One region of the Paenibacillus sp. EB106-04-04-XG159 genome, then DNA from elsewhere that is predicted to be linked to it. Evidence: riboswitches for the same ligand, from Rfam matches in the RefSeq annotation. Region 1 holds a riboswitch; each other region holds the start of a gene.
What was found. A riboswitch is a leader RNA that binds a small molecule or an ion and turns the genes downstream of it on or off. The one in region 1 is predicted to bind cyclic di-GMP.
Positions count from the first base shown of each region.

Region 2: it holds a riboswitch for cyclic di-GMP, as region 1 does, so the genes downstream of both, AC3WTP_RS15225 (vWA domain-containing protein) here and AC3WTP_RS07150 (glycoside hydrolase family 73 protein) in region 1, are expected to answer to the same signal.
Region 3: it holds a riboswitch for cyclic di-GMP, as region 1 does, so the genes downstream of both, AC3WTP_RS00200 (OmpL47-type beta-barrel domain-containing protein) here and AC3WTP_RS07150 (glycoside hydrolase family 73 protein) in region 1, are expected to answer to the same signal.

Region 1 is NZ_JBYTDY010000004.1:263,885-268,177, reverse strand. Features, by position in the region: gene AC3WTP_RS07155 (ABC transporter ATP-binding protein/permease) at 1-1,792, opposite strand, end outside; gene AC3WTP_RS07150 (glycoside hydrolase family 73 protein) at 1,972-2,616, opposite strand; cyclic di-GMP riboswitch class I at 2,769-2,853, opposite strand; gene AC3WTP_RS07145 (bifunctional diguanylate cyclase/phosphodiesterase) at 2,850-4,293, opposite strand, start outside.
Region 2 is NZ_JBYTDY010000011.1:166,824-171,116, reverse strand. Features, by position in the region: gene AC3WTP_RS15235 (sugar phosphate isomerase/epimerase family protein) at 1-351, shown strand, start outside; gene AC3WTP_RS15230 (Gfo/Idh/MocA family protein) at 354-1,448, shown strand; cyclic di-GMP riboswitch class I at 1,842-1,931, shown strand; partial or broken gene AC3WTP_RS15225 (vWA domain-containing protein) at 2,057-4,293, shown strand, end outside.
Region 3 is NZ_JBYTDY010000001.1:44,058-48,350, forward strand. Features, by position in the region: gene AC3WTP_RS00200 (OmpL47-type beta-barrel domain-containing protein) at 1-2,263, opposite strand, end outside; cyclic di-GMP riboswitch class I at 2,356-2,453, opposite strand; gene AC3WTP_RS00205 (leucine-rich repeat domain-containing protein) at 2,666-4,293, shown strand, end outside.

The DNA of each region.
Region 1 (4,293 bases):
AGATCGAAGCGGGAATCTCCGTTGCGCCTAGTGTGGCAAGCATCTGCTCCTTCGTCAGAGCGTTGGAGGACATTCCTTCTGACGCTGGTGGCATGCCGTCCGATGTCATTGCCAACATCTCGCCTGTGATAACGTTAACCTCAGACTCCTGCTGCGCCTTAACAATCTCTGATTTCTTCGCGTTATCGATAAAAGTTGTAGCAAGCTCATCAGAATAAGCGATGCCCGCAGGCAGTGAAGCCATCTTGGATTGCTCCTGTGCGCGAATAACACCGACGATGTTTAACGTGATCGCCTTATCGCTGTTGTACAGCTCCATCAGACTTGAGGGTGTTCTATTTACCGTGAACCGCCCATCCACTTTCTGATAATAATCGTCGTTCATCACGAGCTTCAACTCATGCCCGACCAGATCAACCAAGTCAATGCTATCCGCATTATAGTCAATACCAAGCGCCTCAAGCGCTGGTTCACTTAAGCGGTTATATTCATCCACGACCAAGACAAGATCATTCTTGGATGTCGGGAACCTTCCTTCCAGCAGATCGTAGTATTGCTCCAAGTAGCTCCCTGATGATTGTCCTGGCTTTCTAGGGTAAGCATAGAAGTTAATATTTCCTTGATTAACTGTTGTCGCCGTAGTCCCATCTGACTTCAACAAGTTCATATTCACCTTGCGCGTATAAGATATACCGTCAAGCAGCGCTGGATCAATCTTCCCCAAATAATCCATATATTTTGTTGTCAGCACATTCGTATGCATGATTGAATTCTCGCTCGGATCATAGGGGAACAGCTTCTTCTCTTCTGGATAGGATTCTAAGTCCGGAACCCCTAATGTAGGATCCTGTGCAGCATCCATGTTCATAACAGACTCCGTAATCGTAAGTGGAAAGTTCGATAATGCGCTCTTTTCGTAGGAGTTGATCTGCTTATCGAATCCGTTCGATAAGGAGAGAACCAAGGCGATCTCGATAATACCGATACTGGCTGCAAAGGCGGTTAATCCGGTTCTCCACTTTTTTGTAGAGATATTTTTACCTGAAAGCTTGAGCGCTGTAAAGAAACTCATGCTTGTCTTCTTCAGCTTATAATCTGGACTTACTTCCTGTTCAGCAAGTGCATTGGTATCAGCAACCACCTGGCCGTCGGAGAATCGGATCACGCGATCCGCGTATTGCTCCGCCAACTCGGGATTATGCGTAACCATGATGACCAGCTTGTCTTCCGCGATCGTCTTGATCAGCTCCATGATCTGTTCACTGGTCTCGGTATCCAAGGCGCCGGTCGGTTCATCCGCCAGAATAATGTCCGGATTGTTAGCCAGCGCGCGCGCGATCGCGACACGCTGCATCTGCCCCCCTGACAGCTGATTCGGCTTCTTATGCATATGGTCTTTCAACCCGACCTTCTCCAGCGCTTCTATCGCCTTGCGACGCTTTTCAGACGAAGGTACTCCACTCAGCGTCATCCCCATCTCGACATTGTCAACGATGCTCAGATGCGAGATCAGGTTGTAGCTCTGGAAGATGAAGCCCACGCTGTTATTCCGATAAGCGTCCCAATCACTGTCTTTAAAATGTGTAGTTGACTGTCCGTTGATGATCAGCTCTCCGCTGTCATACTGATCCAGTCCGCCAATGACATTCAACAGCGTAGTCTTGCCAGATCCACTCTGTCCAAGGATCGCTACAAACTCGCTTTCTCTAAAGTTAAGACTGACCTTGTTCAAGGCTACCTGAGTAAAATCTCCGGTCTTGTAGCTCTTCGTAATATGTTTCAACTGCAGCATGTGAAGATTTCACTCCTTTCTATCTATGTATAAGGTTGATGCATGCTTACGGAAATTTCAACTCATGTAGTCTTTCTCATTATGCTCATATCCACTATGATTATGACGCCGCCGGTATTTCTCACATGATAAAAAGCCGCAGGGTGGATCCTCCGGCTCGCTTCAATGATCAATGATGATTATTTGATGCTGCGTGACAAGATAATGGTATTCAACCATGTCAATTCCGATACGGTAAGCGTCCCCTTCTCCGCTTTATCGACCCACGATGCATCGGAAATGACACCTTTCTGAATCAATGCAGCAAGCGTGTCCACCAACTGCTTGCGTTGATTGTCCGTTAGGTTCAATGTGTCGTCCTCCCCCACGTCGAATTCGTATAACTTGTACTGCTCGATCAGACGGATCAACAGCTGCGGGTACTCCGGGTCGGTCGCATAGCCACCAACTCGAATCGCGTATGCAGCCGTCTTATAATCAGCGCCCAGCACGCCGTGATAACGATTGGGCTTGTCCCTAGTTCCTGCAAGAATCAGCTTGCTATGGTCAGCAATACTTTCTCCCCAGTTATGGTAGTGCCGAAACGGAGCGTTAATAGTCACCCATTTGCCATTCACATGCTCCTTTGTACTATAAGTACCGCCTCCAGCAGTGCCAGTGCCTTTGATGCCAAATAGATTATTGCCAGACTTCGTTAACCCGGACTCGCCCCAAGCGCTCTCGAGTATGGCTTGAGCGATGGTAAGAGATGCCGGGACGCGTGTGCGACGCATGTCTGCTACAGCATAAGCAGCGATTCTTGATATAAATTCATCAGGCTTCATGCTTTATATCATCTCCTTTCTTCTGGAGTTGTACTACTAGTTTATTAATGAAATCCAGAAGAGGAACGCCGCATATACCTGTCCATTCCAACAAAAATATCGCTAATCATCTTCTGACAGCGAGGTTGAATGCACAGCTAATAATAGATGATGCATGCAACCGGCTGTCATACCTTAATGGCTTTAGACCCTATGGCTTTGTGTCCCTGCCTTTCGACAGGTTTACCCATTATTCAGATTTGTTCATTGCTCATCATCAAGCTTTCATACTCTTTCCATGGCATCGGCTTGGCAAAGTAATAGCCCTGTGCCAAGTCACAATTAATATTGCGAAGAAATTGAGTTTGCTCCTCGGTTTCTACGCCTTCTACTACTACTTTCATATTAAGATCGGTCGCCAAGTTAATCATATTGGTAACCACAATCTTGCCTCTCTCATCATCTGCAACGCTCATCATAAATCCACGATCCAGCTTGATGACATCTGCAGGAATGGATTGGAGTATATTAAGGCTGGAATATCCCGTTCCAAAGTCATCTATCGCGATAGAAAATCCTACTTTCTTAAGTTGTAATAAGATATCGCATAGATACTTGATATTCTCGAATACGATAGACTCCGTCAACTCCAACTCAATGAACTCAGCGGGAACATCATACTTCTTAATGATCTGCTCTAAACGGATTACAAAATGTTCTCGAAATAGATGCATACGCGAAATATTGACTGAGATCGGGTGAGGCCTAATCCCCTTATCCATCCACATTCTAAGCAGTCGGCATACCTCTTCAAACACCATTAAATCCAAGTTGACTATAAATCCATTGCGTTCAAATACAGGAATGAAATCACCCGGAGGGATCAATCCCCTTACTGGATGTATCCATCTGACCAATGCCTCCGCGCCATATATACGGGCGTGTTTCAGATCGTATTTTGGCTGCAGGTATACAACAAATTCGCCGTTATTCAATGCGGCATGCATGCTGCTGACAAGCTCTTGAACCTTAATCTCTTGATACAGCATTTCTTCATTAAAGAAAAGACAAGTACATTCATCTTCCCTTTTGATACACTTGCAGGCCATCTCAGCACGATCAATCATCACATTGATGTCTGTCGTACGATCGATAATAGAGTAGATGCCGCACTTGATCACTAATCGGTATCTTGCTGTAAAATCACGGTGATAATCACTCAACTGCTTAGTCAGATGATTCATCCTACCCATTAATTCATGATCATGTTCGCATGTTGCAAGGAAAATAAATTGAGCACCATTACCTCTCCCTACTATTTCCGTAGGTAAGAGATTATCCGATATGGTCTTTGCTATATACATCAGGATCTGATCGCCCGCTTCGAAGCCGCAGATTTCGTTAATATATTTAAAACGATCAACATTGAATTCTACGATTGCGAAACGCTGTTCTGGATATTGAATAAGCTGGTTCTGTACATCCAATCGAAATTTAGACAGACTCGGTATTCCAGTCATTTTGTCCACATATGCGATCATTTCAATCTGCTTTTGATTCCTGCTTTTACTTGTGAGGATGTAGAATAAGATGGCAATCAGGAACACTAGAGTGATTAGGCATAACAGATAGCTGATTCGAATCACATACTTTGTATCGCCCATTACCATGTCCTTTGAAATAATAGACATCACGTAC
Region 2 (4,293 bases), on a different contig from region 1:
TCCGCATTTGAAGAGTCCCTATTCGGTGTACTATTTGATCCTGGAAATATGATGTTTGAAGGTTATGAGAATTATCGCATGGGCTTAGAATTGCTTGGGCCGTATTTGTCTCATGTTCATGTCAAGAATGCGGATGTGATCCCTTATGAAAAACGCGATAACGCTTCCTTCACATGGTCTCCGCTTCAATGGGGACTTGTGGATTGGCAGCAGGTAATGTCGGACTTGATAGCGGTCGGATACGACGGCTATTGCGGTTGTGAGGATTTCAGCGGTACGTATTCTTCACGCGAAATGATGAATGTTTATGTGAAATGGATATCAGATCTAAGAACAGCAGCGGAGGAATAATCATGAATCGATCTGACGGTATGCGATATGCTCCTCGCCATGAAGCGAAGGAAGTAGTGAGGCCCGGCGATTTCCAGATTGCAGCGATGGCTCTCGATCATGGGCATGTGTATGGGATGTGCAATGGGTTAATCGAAGCTGGAGCTACTTTAAAATGGGTATATGATCCCGATCCGGCAAAGGTGGACGCCTTCGTTAACGTATATCCTGAAGTTCGTGTCGCTCGTGATGCAGCTGAGATTCTAGAAGATCCGGACATTCGCTTGGTTGCGGCTGCTGCAGTACCATCTGAACGGTGTGAGCTAGGGCTTCGAGTGATGGCGCATGGTAAGGATTATTTTACGGATAAGACACCCTTCACCTCTCTTGAGCAATTAGCTGCCGCAAGAAAGCAAGTTGAGCTGACCAAGCAAAAATATATGGTTTATTATAGTGAACGACTTCATGTAGAGAGCGCAGTGTATGCTGGGCAATTAATTCAGCAGGGCGCTATCGGTCGTGTCATTCAGGTAATGGGAACAGGACCGCATCGCTTGAACGCATCTAGTCGACCGGAATGGTTCTTTCAACGTGAGAAATACGGCGGTATTCTATGCGACATCGGCAGCCATCAGATTGAGCAGTTTCTGTTCTATGCTGGCTGTCAAGACGCGACTGTACTGCACAGCAAGGTTGCGAATTACAATAACGAAGCGTTTCCGGAATTAGAGGATTTCGGTGATGCTGCGCTGGTTGGGGATAATGGGGCAAGCCATTATTTTCGAGTGGACTGGTTCACGCCTGATGGCTTAGGGACCTGGGGAGATGGACGCACCATAATCCTAGGAACAGAAGGGTATATCGAATTGCGGAAGTACACTGATGTGGGGCGTTCGAATACATCTGATCACGTGTATTGGGTGAACAAGGAAGGCGAGCATTATGAGCATGTAGCCGGAAAGGTTGGATGTCCATTCTTCGGGGAGCTCATTCTCGATTGCTTGAATCGTACCGAGCACGCCATGACGCAAGCGCATGCTTTTAAGGCTGCTCAGCTTTGTTTGGAAGCACAAGCTCAGGCTATTAATCTGACACCATCAAGATTAAGAACCAAGTGACCATTTTGGGTGCAGTATCGAATAAGTGCTAAGTGTGACGTTTGGTTTTGTCAAAGTAGTTCACAGAACAATTATTAATAAACAAGAAAAATGTAGAATGATATCGCGAATGGAAGCGGAAAGCGTTTACCGGTAAATTACATAAAATTTATTTGTGAACATTTAAGGACCGAGTTGAGTGAAATTATCACTCTTCTCGGTTTTTTGCACTGAAAAAAGATGCTTATTCGACAAAAATCATATATTTCTATTATCAAGTGACATTTTTAGAACGGAATTTACATTTTTATTATCGATTAACATGAATTGACAACACGAATCATTATGAATATGATTTAATTTGTAAGACGGAGTAATCATATGACATGTAGTTTTGCGACCATGTTCCTTGACAATTACATAAGGCACACTAACTGAAAGGTTAGGTCGCAAAGCTTGGAGTCTTAGGGCCAGAAAAAGGCTGATGATAGTCCGGTTGCATATAGCATTATGCTGAGCATGATGCGTTATGTAGCCGGACTATTTTATTTTTCTTAGCTAAACCAGCTGTGGATTGATGTGGTTTAGTTGGAGGTTTACATAAATTAACTTATGAAGGAGGTAAGTCAATGAAGAAGCGACTAAGAATCGCGATTAATTGGCTGAGCATCGTGTCCATTATTCTAGGACTCATGCCTGGTACCAGCTCGAATGCTTTTGCGAATGCATCACAAGGTGACGGGCTTATATGGCCAAATCCTGGAGCCACCAATCTGTCGAAGGTTGCTGTGCCGACAGGAGCACCAGGAGAATGGCAGGTAACACTTAAGGTTGAAGGTAAGAATGTTCAACAGAGCTCAGATGTAGTGTTGGTCGTCGATAAGTCGGGCAGTATGAATGACTCTGATCGAATGACTAGTGCTAAAAATGCTGCGATAAAGTTCGTAGATGAGCTGCTTAAGGAGGGCTCGCTTACTCGCGTTGCAGTTGTGAGCTTTAGTACTAAATCAGAAGTGGAGTCTGACTTTAAAGGTACTTCTAATGCTGATATTAAGAGTTTGAAAAAAGCAATTAACGGGATCTCCGCTAGCGGAGGAACTAATATTCAGGCAGGGCTAAGAGAAGCAAATTCATTATTAGGTTCGAGCTCTGCGAAGAATAAAGTTGTCGTCTTACTGAGTGACGGTAGACCAACGTATAGCTATCAGGCAACTACAGCAACAGCATACACTTGGCCAGAGAATCGTTATAACTTTGTATTGAAGGACTTTACCAGTCGCTTAGGCAATGGCGAAGATTTCAAGATTAATACTGGTTATTCCGAAGGACCGTGGTGGAACCCTACTTGGTATCCAGGTTATAAAATTGGAAATTACCGAATCCAAGATCACGGTATAGGTACGATCTCAGAAGCTAAGGCTATCATAAATTCAAAGATTGGCATTTATTCTGTGGGTCTTAGTGTTGGCAATGACGCTGATGCAGTCTATGTACTGAAGAATAGTCAGAATAAGGGCTATTACTCTGGAAATAGTTCAGATCTTGAAGCTATTTACACGGAGCTTGCAGGTAGAATTGCTTATGCTGCCTCTGGTGCAAAGGTTAGTGATCCAATGGGTGAGATGTTTAACCTGAAGTTGAATGGCAATACATTCGACAGCTCGGTTTATACAGCTAGCCAGGGTACTGTAACCTATGATCCTGCTACTGAAACTTTATCTTGGGATATCGGGGATATTTCTGAGAATTTCCCAGCGACATTGACTTACAAGGTAGTCATGGATCAGAACCATGTGCCTAAACCAGATCCCGATATTCTCTATCCGACAAACAAAACAACAACTTTAACTTACAACAATGTTAATGATAAACCTATCTCTAAAGATTTTGTTGTTCCTGAGGTAAGCTACGGTAAAGGTTCAATCAAGGTCTGGGGATATAAAGTCAACGCAGATGGGGTCCCGATCAATGAAGCGGGAAATCCAGTGCCAATTGATAGACCAGATCTAGCTGCAAAATTATACGAGCATAAATTCGTATATGAAGGCACAGATGCTCTGAAAATTGGTCAAACTTATTCTGTACCTGCTATTCAGCATCCAGGTCATTCACTATTGGTTGGAAATAATCCAACAAGTGTTACGCTGACGATGAATAATCCTTCTCCAACTGTCTATTTCGGTTATACGGAAGGCATCTACAATGTGACCGTCGATCACAAAGCAGGCGACACAGTACTGAAGGCAGCTGTGACTGAGCCGAAGGGGCAAGGTGTTCAGCTGAACTACAGTAATGAGACGTTTGAAGGCTATGACTTCTCAAAAGTGGTGATTACTGGAAACCACGCTTTGATGATCAATGGTGGTGTGGTAACTGGCAAGATGCCGGGCAATGACATTCACATTACGTTCAATTATGTCGGTAAAGATCAAACGGTTAAGGTCAAGCACATGCTGCAAGGTACCACTACTGAGCTGATTCAGCCGACAACTGTGCCAGGTAAGACTGGCCAACAAGTAACCTTGAACGCTTCAACGATTCCGGGATATACGGCAGTGGAAGCAACTCATGCGTATACATTTACGAATAAGCCTGATCAGGAATTTACATTCTACTATACGGCAAATTCACAGAATGTAACGGTGAAGTACCTTGAAGAAGGTACGAACAAAGTGCTGGCTCCTGAGAAGGACTTCGAAGGAGTAACCGCTGGAACAGTAGACTTGACTGCAGCAGCGGTTGCCGGCTACACGCCAGTGAATGCGACACATACGTACACATTCACAAAAAAAGCTGATCAAACATACACATTCTTCTACAAAGCAGATAAGCAAACGGTAACAGTGAAGTACCTCGAAGAAGGCAC
Region 3 (4,293 bases), on a different contig from region 1:
CCATCATCAGTTGATCCAGATTTATTGAGATTTTACTTCCTTCTGCCGATTCACCAAAGCGCGTACTTACCGAATGCACCACATAAATATGGTCGCCCGCTGGTACATTTACGATCGTTGCAGTGAGGGAAGTTACAGTTGCTTTCAGTACTTCTTGACCGTCTACCAGCTCATAAACCTTGTAACTGTTGGCGTAAGGTACTGTTGTCCAAGTCAACACAACATTATTTCCGTTTTTGATGGTAAAGGCAAGATTGCCCGGACCTGTCATCGTCGGATGAACCAATGAAAAATTGACTTCCGCCCCCTCAGGCGATTCACCCAAAACCGTTGAGAAAGATTTAATAACAAAGTCATAATCTCCCGCAGGCATGTTCGTGTAGGAAACGGATGTACCAGTTACTGTGCTTTTCAGGACATGTTGTCCGTCAATCACCTGATATACTTTGTAGCTTGTTGCATAACTGCTTGCCGTCCATTTCAATGTAATATCGTTTCCGTTTGTAATGGTATACGTCAAGTTTGTCGGTGCTTGCATAATTTGTCCGGTGAGTGTGAAAGTAAGTGTGCTTCCCTCCGCCGACTCCCCAAAACGAGTGGAATAGGTATAAACTTCGTAGGTGTATTCACCCGGCGTCATATTGGTGTATGCCACGCTTGTACCGGTCACTGTACTTTTTAATACCTTTTGTCCATCGATGATTTGATAAACCTTGTAGCTATTTGCATACGACGCGGCATCCCAGCTTAAAGAGAAACTGGTCGCACTTTGGGTCTTCTGAACCAAATTCTGCGGCGGTTGAATGGCAGGGTGAGCCAGTGTAAACGTGAGCTTGCTTCCTTCCGGTGACTCGCCAAAGCGGGTGGAATAAGAATGCACTTCGTAGTTGTAATCTCCTGCCGGCATGTTGCTAAATGTCACGGTTGGACTAGTTACCGTACTTTTTAACACTTTTTGACCGTCAATGATTTGATAAACCTTATAGTTGTTAACGTTGGCTACAGTTCCCCAGGTTAAAACGATGTCGTTGCCATTGTTGATTTTATAAGTGAAGTTATCCGGAGCAGCCATAGCCACATCGTCCAAGTTGACAGTAACCTGGCTTCCGTCCGGGGATTCACCGTAACTATTGCTGTAAGAATGAACCTCAAACAGATAAACCCCTACCGGTTGGTTGGTGTACGTTACAGTTGTACCTGTGATGGTACTTTTTAATACTTTTTGACCATCAACAATTTGGTAAACCTTATAACTATTTGCATTTGCAACCGCGCCCCAGCTCAAAGTAATATCGTTTCCGTTTTTCACTACATAAGTCAGGTTGCTTGGTGGAGCCATGATTACGTCACCTAAAGTGACGGAGATCTGGCTTCCTTGTTCTGATTCACCGAAGCGGTCACTATAGGAGTGAACCTCATAAACATAGGTACCGGTAGACATGTTGCTGAAAGTAACGCTTGTACCAGTCACCGTATCTTTTAGAACTTTTTGGTCGTCGATAATTTGATAGACTTTGTAGCTGTTTGCATAGGTGGCGGAGCTCCATTTCAGATTGATGTCTGTTCCACCGTTTGTTACTGTGTACGCGAGATTTCCTGGCGCAGCCATAACTGGCAGCCCCACCGTTACCTCTAATGGATTGGACAGAGGTGATTCACCGTATTTGGAGTTTACAGCGGACACCGCATAGGTGTATGTTCCAGCAGGTGCGTTTGTAATTTTGTATGTACGGTCCTTGAGCGAAGAGACTAGTGTCTTTTCTCCATCTGCACCAATTTGATAGAGACTGTAGGTTTCAGCATACTGTGACGATCCCCAGTTCAGTACAAGATCGTTTCCATTCTGGAAGGTATAAGTTAAGGTAGCTGGTGCCGCCATTATCGGATAAACGATATTAACCGTAATCGGTGCACATGGCCCTGATTCACCTTCAGCACTTAGCGTTGAAACGACATAAGTGTAAGAACCTTCCGAAAGGGCGTTAATGTTATAATAGTTCGATTTTGTTGTACCTAGCAGGTTGAGTTGACCATCACCTATTTCATAGATATTGTACCCAGTCGCTTGGTAAACAGAATTCCATGTGAGTTTTACGTCACTTGGTGTTACAGGTTGGTAGTCGAGGTTACTCGGTGGCAAAATACTGCTGCCAGCCAAGGCAGCATTTTGTGCAAACACATTTGCAATTGGAAAGAACAATTGCAACACAAGTAGCATCGACACGAGTAAAGGCAAGCTACTCCTAAATCTTTTTCTCATCATCTTGTTCTACCTTTCATAATGGATTTAGGGAAAAAGGCATGCGAAAAAGAACCTTACATACAAGGTTCATAGAAAATAATACTATGATGCCTTGTGGCAACCGGCTGCCATCCACATCATGTAAAAAACGTTGTGGTACAGGCCCTTGGCTTTGCGTCTCATAGTTTCCTATGATTTGCCTTTTTCACTTGGTTAATTGTAACTACGAATCTATCATACGACCTAGAACTGACGGTGTGAATAGGTACAAACTACCAAGATCCGGTCTTTTGTCATAGGTTAAGTCATATTATTAAACCACCCAAAATTATCCAATCATGATATGATCTTAAAGATAATTAGATACTTTAGATCAATATATAGTTTTGTCTTAATAGATAAGGATATCAGGAGGGGTGGCCAGTGGAAATACTTAAATTAAATTGTCCAAATTGTAATGGGAACGTTGAATACAAGGAAGGGCAAACATTCAAATGTCCATATTGTAAAACGGAATTATTGTTGAAGGAGAATAACGTCTATTTTGTTGACCAAACGATCAACAATTATTATGGGACATCACCTGTTAAAACAACAACACGCCCAAATACGAATTTAAAGATGCTATTCATTGTGCCGCTCGCACTTGTTTGTTTAATGGTTGGATATTTCTTTACTAGCAATCAATCAGAATACAGCAGCGATGTAAAAGTACCTATTCGAACAATGCCTGAAAGCGAAGTTCTCCTGTTCTTTTTAAAAGATATTTTTAATAAAGGCGCAGTGATGCCTACAGGAGAAGAAATCGCAAGCATCCGTTATTTGTCTACTCGCTATGATGACGATCAGTGGCACCTTGCTTACAGCTTTGACGATCCATTTACGAATGAGCATGCTGAAATTTCCGACTATGTGATTACGGATAAGATATTGAATACACAAAGAATCGAACAAAAAGACTTTGAGGCATTTAGCGGACTAACGGTGATAAATCTAATGGGTGAATACCAAGTTTCACAAGGTCAGAAAGTGAGTTTTCAACATTTACAAGGGTTAAAAAGCTATACAGGCGGATTTAACGAATCATTTAGAGAGATTGCACATTATTTTGGTGATAAAGCTAAAATAGTTGAACTCTCCACACAAATTCGAAGTAATGCGGAAATGGCTTTATTATTAGAGTTTCCGAATCTACAATCGCTTGAAATTAGTTATGTAGATGAATCGGTTACCGACTTCCATCTGCTGAATCAACTGCCGTTAAAATCATTGTCTTTAAGAACTATCAATGATTTGAAGTGGTTGTCTTCATTAACTGGTTTGGAGTCATTGGCAATAGATAATAGTGAAGCGACGGATTTCAGCGCGTTCTATTCACTGAGTCAATTACAAGAGTTGAAGCTTACGTCAGTAAGAAATTTAAAAACGCTGGATTTCATACAAAACATGCCTAACTTGCAGTCGCTTGATCTTGAGAATGTTGACATTGCGAATTTAGAACGCCTTAAAAATAAGTCATCATTGACGAATCTGCGGTTATCTTCTCTCTATAAAGTGGAATCTATTGAGGTTGTGAATAGTTTGAATTCACTGACCGAATTGTCTATAACAGGTTATAACGGCACTGTATCATCGATCGTAGCACCAAATTTAAAGAAAGCTGAATTAATAGGTACTTTCATACCAAAGTTAGAGGCGCCTGCTTTAAAATCTTTAACTGTTTACATACGCGGGTCGGAAAATAATTTGGATGGGGCAGATTTAGTGAAATACCCGCAGCTAGAACAACTTTCAGCGATGGAGTATGGAGACTTTATAGGTATTAATTCCTTAAATCGTCTGCCAAGTCTGCAAACATTAAGTTTAAATGAGACTTCTTTTTACGATGAAATGAGTGAATTGTTCAATTTGCAGCATGTAAAAACGTTAAATTGTAATCAATGTAAGTTCCAAATAAATAGTCAGGATCCGTTTGCGAATAACACGCTGGAACATTTAACTTTTAATGATGTATCTTTTCGAATAGGTAATGGTGACTGGTTGCATGAAGT